2 regions of the Phenylobacterium sp. LjRoot97 genome follow, and region 1 is predicted to be linked to the other one. Evidence: riboswitches for the same ligand, from Rfam matches in the RefSeq annotation. Region 1 holds a riboswitch; the other holds the start of a gene.

Evidence for each region. Region 1 has a riboswitch for cobalamin ahead of ACSQ2H_RS03750 (TonB-dependent receptor plug domain-containing protein). Riboswitches for the same ligand answer to the same signal wherever they lie in the genome.
Region 2: it holds a riboswitch for cobalamin, as region 1 does, so the genes downstream of both, metE (5-methyltetrahydropteroyltriglutamate--homocysteine S-methyltransferase) here and ACSQ2H_RS03750 (TonB-dependent receptor plug domain-containing protein) in region 1, are expected to answer to the same signal.

Annotation. Positions count from the first base shown of each region.
Region 1 covers NZ_CAXUTH020000001.1:780,276-784,683, forward strand. Annotated here, with positions in the region: gene ACSQ2H_RS03740 (acyclic terpene utilization AtuA family protein) at 1-1,101, opposite strand, end outside; gene cobU (bifunctional adenosylcobinamide kinase/adenosylcobinamide-phosphate guanylyltransferase) at 1,193-1,702, opposite strand; cobalamin riboswitch at 1,730-1,917, shown strand; gene ACSQ2H_RS03750 (TonB-dependent receptor plug domain-containing protein) at 2,025-3,968, shown strand; gene ACSQ2H_RS03755 (threonine-phosphate decarboxylase) at 3,949-4,408, shown strand, end outside.
Region 2 covers NZ_CAXUTH020000001.1:2,802,458-2,806,865, reverse strand. Annotated here, with positions in the region: gene metE (5-methyltetrahydropteroyltriglutamate--homocysteine S-methyltransferase) at 1-1,996, opposite strand, end outside; cobalamin riboswitch at 2,106-2,336, opposite strand; gene ACSQ2H_RS13950 (linear amide C-N hydrolase) at 2,505-3,569, shown strand; gene ACSQ2H_RS13945 (hypothetical protein) at 3,573-4,358, opposite strand.

The sequences.
Region 1 (4,408 bases):
CGGCGGCTTGTCGCCCGAGACCGCGTTCCAGCCGTAGAGCCGCAGCGAGATGTGGAAGTCGCCGGCCGCCGCCCCGATGGTCTTGTGGACCCGCTGGTAGAGGGCGGCCAGCAGTCGGTCGTGGAAGGCGTCGATATTGGCCAGCACGTCGGGGTCCTGGACGCCGATCAGCATCACCGTCTGGAAGCGGCTGGCCGCCGCGCCCTCCAGCTTCATGGTGTAGGGCCGCGGCTCCCAGACCGAGCCGGTCACCTTCACCGCCCGCTCCGACAGCTGGGTGTAGACCGCCTGGGTCACGTCCAGCACCCCGCCGGGCTCGGTCAGCCGGAACGGGTCGCTGTTCTCGTAGAGCATGTGCGCCGAGACGCTTTCCGGATCGCACCAGTTGTCGGCGGCCAGCGGCTCGACCTCGAAGCCGTCGGGACCGATGCCGATCAGCACCCCGGCCCCGCCGTTGCGCACCGCCGTGCACTGCGCCCCGCACTCGGCGATCTTGGCCGCGTGCCAGGCGGGCCCGGCCGGCGCGCCGTGCAGCAACGCGAAACAGGCCAGCACCGCGGTGTCGGTGGTGCGTCCGCCCAGCACGATGTCGGCCCCGGCCTGCAGCGCGGCCATGTACGGCTCGGGGCCCATGGCCGCGACGATGTGCTCGCAGGCGTCGATGTCGGCGTCGTCCAGCGGGCCCAGCGGCGCCAGCGGCGAGATCTGGCCCGCCGCGTTGCGCGCCTTCAGGTCGGCCTTGTCCTGTTCGGAATAGAGCAGGGCGATCTTCGGCCGGATACCGAGTTCGCCGGCCACCTCGACGACGATCTGCGCCGTCCAGTCGAGGTTGCGGTCGCCGCCGGCCTGGCCGCAGGTGCCGATGATCAGCGGGATGTTCGCCTCCGCCCCGGCCTTCATCAGGATGCTCAGGTCGCGCTTCACCGAGCCGCGGTTGTTCTTCGAGATCCCCAGCGCCAGATAGGCCGCGCCGCTGTCGGTGGAGCCGGCGTCGGTGGCGATCGCCCGCGCCCCCTGGGCGATGCCGTAGGCGACCTCCTTCTCGCTGGCGCCGGCGCCGAGCGAGCCCGTCGGCACCAGAATCCTGATCGGTCCGTCCATCGCGCTCCACCCTGGCCTGCGCCCTTGGCGGGCGTTTCGACAAGCCTATGGGTGTGAATTCAAACGGTCAATATTTTGGATGCAAAAAGCGTCAGCCCTTAAGGACCAGCGGCAATCCGGCGCTGATCAGCACCGCGCGGTCGGCCGCCGCGGCCATCGCCTGGTTCATCCAGCCGGCCTCGTCGCGGAACCGGCGGGCCAGGGCGTTGTCGGGCACGATGCCCTGGCCGACCTCGTTGGAGACGACGTAGAGCGTCGCCGGACTGGCCTTCAGCGCCGCGGCCAACTCGGCGACCTTCTGCGCCAGGTCGGCCTCGGCCAGCAGGTGGTTGGTCAGCCACAGGGTCAGGCAGTCGACCACCGCCACGTCGCCGGCGTCCAGCGCGGCGACCGCTCCGGCCAGCTCCAGCGGCGCCTCCACCGTGACCCAGCCCTCGCCGCGTTCGGCCTGATGGCGGGCGATGCGCTGCGCCATCTCGACGTCGTGGGCCTGGGCGGTGGCGATCATCACCCGGCGATTTCCGGCGTGGTTCCAGGCCTCGCGCAGCGCATAGCTGGTCTTGCCGGATCGCGCGCCGCCCAGGACGAAGGTCAGGCTCATGGGATTGACGCTCCGCATGGCAGAGCCTAGGCAGGCCCCGCGACAGGTTCCCCGAGAGGGGATTAATAGGGAACTCAGGTGTGAAACCTGGGCTGCCCCCGCAACTGTAAGCGGCGAGCCCGCGCGTCATATGCCACTGGACGACAGTCTGGGAAGGCGGCGCGCAAAGGCTGTGACCCGTGAGCCAGGAGACCTGCCTGACGCGGTCGTCCTTCGTACGCTCGGTGGGAGCGCGCGAACGGGGAACCTTCCCGAGAGACGACGTCCGTCGACCTGCGTTCGTGCGCGGGTCATGTCGTCATGCGTCAGGGGGGATAACCCGTTGAAGACCGTTCTACTCGCCACCACCGCCGCGCTCTGCGGTCTCGCCACCAGTGCGCTCGCCCAGACCGCCGCCCCGGTCGCCATCGCCAGCGTCGGCGAACTGGTGGTCACCGCCAACCGCAACCCGCAGGCCGCCGACCGCGTCGGCCAGGCCATCAGCGTCCTCGACTACGAGGCCATCAAGGCCGCCCAGACGGTCGACATCTCGACCCTGCTGTCGTCGATGCCGGGCGTCTCGTTCTCGCGCAACGGCGGCGTCGGCGGCTCGACCTCGGTGCGCATCCGCGGCGCCGAGGCCGACCAGACCGTCGTCATCATCGACGGCGTGAAGCTCAACGACCCGTCGACCACCGGCGGCGGATACAACTTCTCGAACCTGCTGGCGGGCGACATCGGCCGCATCGAGGTGCTGCGCGGCGCCCAGTCGACCCTGTGGGGCAGCCAGGCCATCGGCGGCGTTGTCAACATCATCACCCGCGAGGCGTCCGAGCCGTTCGAGGCCGACGCCGCCGCCGAGGGCGGCTCGATGGGCACGACCTATTTCCGCGCCGGCGTCGGCGGCAAGACCGAGCGCCTGGCCTGGCGCCTGGCCGCCGGCCGCTACGACACCGACGGCGTCTCCTCCTATCGCCTCGGCAAGGAAAAGGACGGCTACGAGAACACCGGCGTCAGCGGTCGCGCGCTGTTCACCGCCACCGAGAACCTCTCCTTCGACCTGCGCGGCGTCTACTCCAAGGGGCGCAACGGCTTCGACGGCTTCCCGCCGCCCACCTTCAGCTTCGGCGACACCCGCGAGACCGGCGAGACCGAGGAGTTCGTCGGCTACGGCGCGGTGAACTTCAACCTGTTCGACGGCGCCCTGACCAACCGCGTCGCCTACGCCTACACCCGCACCGACCGCCAGAACACCAATCCGGACCAGGCGGTGACCACCACCACCTTCGACGCCCGCGGCGAGAACAAGCGCTGGGAGTACCAGGGCGTCTGGGCGATCAACGACGCCTGGACCGCGACCTTCGGCGGCGAGACCGAGGACGCTTCGATGCGCTCCGCATCGCCCAGCGCCTTCGCCCCCAACCCGCCGGTGACGAGAGCCAAGGCCGGCATCGACGGCATCTACGCCCAGGTTCAGGGCGAGGTGATCACCGGCCTGACCCTGACCGCCGGCCTGCGCCGCGACAGCCACGACACCTTCGGCGAAGCGACCCTCGGCCAACTGGCCGCCGCCTGGTCGCTGAACGACGGGAACACCGTGCTGCGCGCCAGCTTCGGCCAGGGCTTCAAGGCCCCGACCCTCTACCAGCTCTATTCGGAGTACGGGAACCTGGCGCTGGAAGCCGAAGAGGCCGACGGCTGGGACGCCGGCATCGAGCAGCGCTTCGCCGGACGCTTCCTGGTCCGCGCGACCTACTTCAACCGCGAGACCGACAACCAGATCGACTACTTCTCCTGCACGGCCACGACCCCCGACCCGATGTGCGTCGTGAACGGCGTGCGCCGTTTCGGCTACTACGCCAACACCGCCCAGACGAAGGCGCATGGGGTGGAGCTGGAAGGCAGCGCTGACCTGGGCCCGCTGGAGCTCGGCGCCAACTACACCTGGACCGACACCGAGAACGACTCGCCCGGCAACGCGAACCGCGGCAAGCACCTGGCCCGCCGGCCCGAGCATCAGGCCAACATCCAGGCGACCTACACCTGGGAAAACCGCGCCAGCCTCGGCGGCTCGATCCGCTATGTCGGCAAGAGCTACGACAACGCCGCCAACAGCTACGTCCTGCAGGCCTACACCCTGCTGGATCTGCGCGCGTCGTATCCGGTCAACGAGACCTTCGAGCTCTATGGCCGCGTCGAGAACGCCTTCGACGACGACTACGAGACCACCCGCAACTACGGCTCGCCGGGCCGGGGCGTGTACGCTGGTGTCCGCGCCCGCTTCTGATCTCGACGCGGGGGCTTTCCTCCGCCACGGCGGCCGCTTGGCGGCGGCCAAGGGAGCGTTTCCGGACGCTCCCGCGCCGTGGCTCGACCTGTCGACCGGGATCAACCCGCGGGCCTATCGGGCCCCGCGGGCCGCTCCCGAGGCGCTGCGCCGGCTGCCTGATCCCGAGGAGGTGAGGGCGCTGGAAGCCGCCGCCGGCCGCGCCTTCGGGGTCGACGCCGACCGGGTGGTCGCCACCCCCGGCACGGAAGCGGCGCTGCGCGTGCTGCCGCGGATCCTCGGCGCCCGCTCAGCGGCCATCGTCTCGCCGACCTATGGCGGTCACGCCGAGGCCTGGCGGCTGGCCGGCGCGAAGGTGAAGGCCGTCACAGCCGACCAGATCTCCACCAGCGCCGCCGAGGCGGTGGTGCTGGTCAATCCGAACAACCCCGATGGGGCGA
Region 2 (4,408 bases), 2.0 Mb from region 1:
ACTCGGAGTAGCACATGTGGGTGTGGATCTGGGTGTGGTCGGCGACGCCGCCGGCGGTCAGCCGGAAGCACTCGACCGCCCAGGCGAGGTAGCCGTCCCAGTCGGCGCGCCGCAGCGGCAGGCCCTCGCGCAGGGCGGCCTCGTCGATCTGGATGATCTTGGCCCCGGCCGCTTCGAGGTCGAGCACCTCGTCGCGGATCGCTAAGGCGATCTGCCGACAAGCCAGTTCGCGCGGGACGTCGTTGCGCACGAACGACCAATTCAGGATCGTCACCGGCCCGGTCAGCATCCCCTTCATCGGTCGCTGGGTCAGGCTCTGGGCGTAGCGCCACCACTCGACCGTCATCGGCGCCGGCCGCGAGACGTCGCCATACAGGATCGGCGGGCGCACGCAGCGCGATCCATAGGACTGCACCCAGCCTTGTTTGGTGAAGGCGAAGCCGCTGAGCTGCTCGCCGAAGTACTGGACCATGTCGTTGCGCTCGAACTCGCCGTGGACCAGGACGTCGAGACCGATCTCCTCCTGCCAGCGCACGGTGCGGGCGGTCTCTTCGCGCAGGAAGGCGGCGTAGTCGGCGTCGCTGAGGTCGCCTTTGTCATGGGCGGCGCGGGCCTTGCGGACCTCGTCGGTCTGCGGAAACGAGCCGATCGTGGTGGTCGGAAACGCCGGCAGGTCGAGCCGCGGGATCTGCAGCGCCTGGCGGCGGCTGAAGCCCGAGGTCCGCTGGGCCATGGCCGGGGTGGCTGCGGCCAGCCGCTCGGCGACCGCAGCATCGTGGATCTTCGGTGAAACGGCCCGGGCCTTCGCCGCCGCGGTCGAGGCGGCCAGCGCCTCGGCGACGCTGCCGCGTCCCGTGTTCAGGGCTTGGGCGAGGACGACGAGCTCCTCGATCTTCTGGACCGCGAAGGCTAGCCAGGAGCGCACGTCCTCATCGAGCGTCTTCTCCTGGGCCAGGTCGATCGGCGTGTGGAGCAGGGAGCAGGACGGCGCCAGCACCACCTCGCGGTCGGTGGCCAGCAGCGGCTCCAGCCGGTCCAGCAGCCGCTCAAGATCTGCGCGCCAGACGTTGCGCCCGTCGATGACGCCGAGCGACAGCACCATTCCGCTCGGCGCGTTGGCCAGCACCCGGTCGAACTGCTCGGGCGCACGCACCAGGTCGACGTGCAGGCCGGCGACCGGCAGGGCGAGCGCGGTCTCCAGGTTGTCGTCCAGTCCGCCGAAATAGGTGGTCAGCATCAGCTTCACCCCCGGCGCCGTGCGGGCCAGCAGGCGGTAGGCCCGGTGCAGGGCCTTGCGGTCGGCGTCGGCGAGGTCGGTGACCAGGCACGGCTCGTCGATCTGCACCCACCGGGCGCCGGCCTGCTCCAGCCGGTTCAGCACCGTCGCGTAGACCGGCAGCAGGTCGTCCAGCAGGCTGAGCGGGTCGAAGCCCTCGACCTTGCTCTTGGCCAGTTTCAGGAAGGTCACGGGCCCCAGCAGCACCGGCCGGGTGACGACGCCCAGCGCCTTGGCCTCGACGAACTCGTCGATCGCCTTGGTGGAGGCGAGCTGGAAAGTCTGGCCCGGCGACACTTCCGGCGTCAGGTAGTGGTAGTTGGTGTCGAACCACTTGGTCATCTCGGCGGCCGGGACGTCGACCGCGTGGCGATGGCCGTGGCCGCACTCGGCGTGCTCGGCCTCGCCCTGGGCGCCCCGCGCCATCGCGAAATAGGTGTCCACGTCCAGCGGTCCGCCGGTCCAGCCGTAGATCGTGGGGATCGCGCCGACCATGGCGCTGGTGTCGAGCACATGGTCGTAGAGCGAGAAGTCGTTGCTGGGCACGTGGTCGACGCCCAACTGCGCCTGGCGCCGCCAGGTCCTGGCGCGCAGGTCGGCGGCCAAGGCCAGCAATTCGGCGCGGTCGGACTTGCCCGACCAATAGCGTTCGAGGGCGGTCTTCAGCTCGCGGCGGGGACCGATACGGGGAAATCCAAGGGTGGCGACGGTGACGGACATAGCCTCTGCCATTCTGTTGTGGCGAGGCATGGCTCGGTCGCGAGCGCGCACACGCCGGCGAGGGAGCGTCGACGCGACAGGCTTGCGGCCTGACCGGACACCCCGCCGGAGGACGTTATCTGTCGAGGCAGGTCTCCTGGCTCACGGGTCGACGCTCTGGTCCGGCCTTCCCAGCGCAGAATGACGCCAGTGACACACAGATGGACCTCGGCTCGCCGCTCACAGTTGCGGGGGCAGCCCCGGCATGGACGCCGCATCGGAGGATGCGTCGTCGTCACCGGATTCCCTCTTAGCTCTTGGAGCGCGAGCGCCCCAGAGAACCACGACGCCGCCATTCAGCGCCGATCGTGCCGGTTCGTCAAGGGTGATATAAAGATATCCTTATATCGTTATGCCCCAACCAAGGGCGCTTGCTTGCCGACGGGTGTTGCGACAACACTTGCAATTGCAGGGCGTGGGAAATCGCATTGCGAGGCGCGGCGGGGGCGGGCCTGGCTGGAGAACGGCTGTGTTCAATTCTGTGCTGTCCATTTTGCCGGGCCTGTTGGCGGCCGCGGCCCTGGTGCTCGTCCCGGCGGCGGCCAACGCCTGCACCCGCGTGGTCTATCTCGGCGCCAACAACGACGTGATCACCGCCCGGTCGATGGACTGGAAGGTCGACGTCCAGACGAACCTCTATGTCTTCCCGCGCGGCATGAGCCACGACGGTCAGGCCGGGCCCAACTCCATCAAGTGGACCTCGAAGTACGGCAGCGTGATCGCCACCGGCTATGACATCTCGACCACCGACGGCATGAACGCGGGCCTCGTCGCAAATGTCCTGTGGCTGGTGGAGTCGGAGTATCCGGCTTTCGGCAAGGGCTCCAAGCCGGGCCTGACCATCGCGGCCTGGGCGCAGTACGTGCTCGATAACTTCGCCACGGTCAGCGAGGCGGTCGCCGCCCTGGAGAAGGAGCCCTTCACCATCGTCACCGACGCCGTACCCGGCGAGCAGCGCCTGGCGACCCTGCACCTGTCGATGTCGGACGCCAGCGGCGACAGCGCCATCGTCGAGTACATCGGCGGCAAGCAGGTCATCCACCACGACCGGAAGTATCAGGTGATGACCAACTCCCCGACCTTCGACGAGCAGTTGGCCCTCAACGCCTACTGGAAGGAAATCGGCGGCACGGTGATGCTGCCCGGGACCAATCGGTCCGCCGACCGGTTCGCTCGCGCGTCGTTCTATACGAACGCCATTCCCAAGAGCGAGGACCCCGTCGAGGCCCTGGCCAGCATGTTCGGGGTGATCCGAAACGCCTCGGTGCCGTTCGGCATCACCACGCCCGACCAGCCGAACATCTCCTCGACCCGCTGGCGCACGGTCGCCGACCACAAGCGCAAGCTGTACTTCTTCGAATCCGCCCTCACGCCCAACACCTTCTGGGTCGACCTGACCAAGCTCGACTTCACGCGAGAGACCGGCAAGGTGAAGCGGCTCGATCTCGGCAAGGACCAGCGCAACGTCTATGCGGGCGAGGTCTCGGCCCAGTTCAAGGAGGCCCCGCCGTTCAAGTTCCTTGGCCTGCAGTAGGGACTAAAGGCCCAGGCTCAATCCCACCACCGGACCCTGCTGGGTGACGTCCCAGCGGAAGGTCTGGCCGGTGAAGTCGTCGGTCTCGTACGACTGGTAGAGCACCCGGTAGCCGGCCCGCAGCACCGCGGGTCGGCTCAGCAGCTGCGTGCGGTAGCCGACGAAGGCCTGGGCGTTGACGCTGCGCTTGTCGTCGATGTCGAAGCCGCCGACGTCCGCCTGGCCGGATAGGTTCCAGCGGTCGGTGAGATCGAGGCTGGAGCGGACGCCGATGAACGGCTCGGTCCAGTCGGCCTTCTTCGAGGTCGCAAAGCCCAGCACCTCGACGTCGGCCTTCAGTTTGGTCCAGCGCACCCCGACCATCGGCTCGACCACGAAGCGCCGCGGCTCGCCGGTCACCGTGTCGCCGCCCTGGGGAGAGTCGTAGATCCGGTAGAAGATCCCGGCCATGGCGTTGACCTTGGTGATCCCGAGGCCCAGCTGCTGGGCCAGCAGTTCCTGCTCCTGGCTGCTCTTCACGTACTGGCCGTCGAGATAGAGCCCCCAGCGGCCGCGCATGATCTCGACCTCGGCCAGGGCGGCCAGGTCCAGGTTCTCCATAGCCTCTGAAAACGGCACGTCGACATGGGTGCGCAGTCCGGCCAGCGCCGCTTTGCCGTCGAGCGAGCCGGCCCAGACATAGGGGCTGACCGTGACGCTCCATTCGTCCTCGGCTCGGGCCGAAGTCGCAGCCGCGGCGGCCAGCAAGGAAAGAGCGCCCGCGCCCACGGCCGTCAGTCGTCGCGTCATCATAGCTGTCCCGCCCTCAGCGCCCGCAGTCGGGACGCCTGCGACGAACG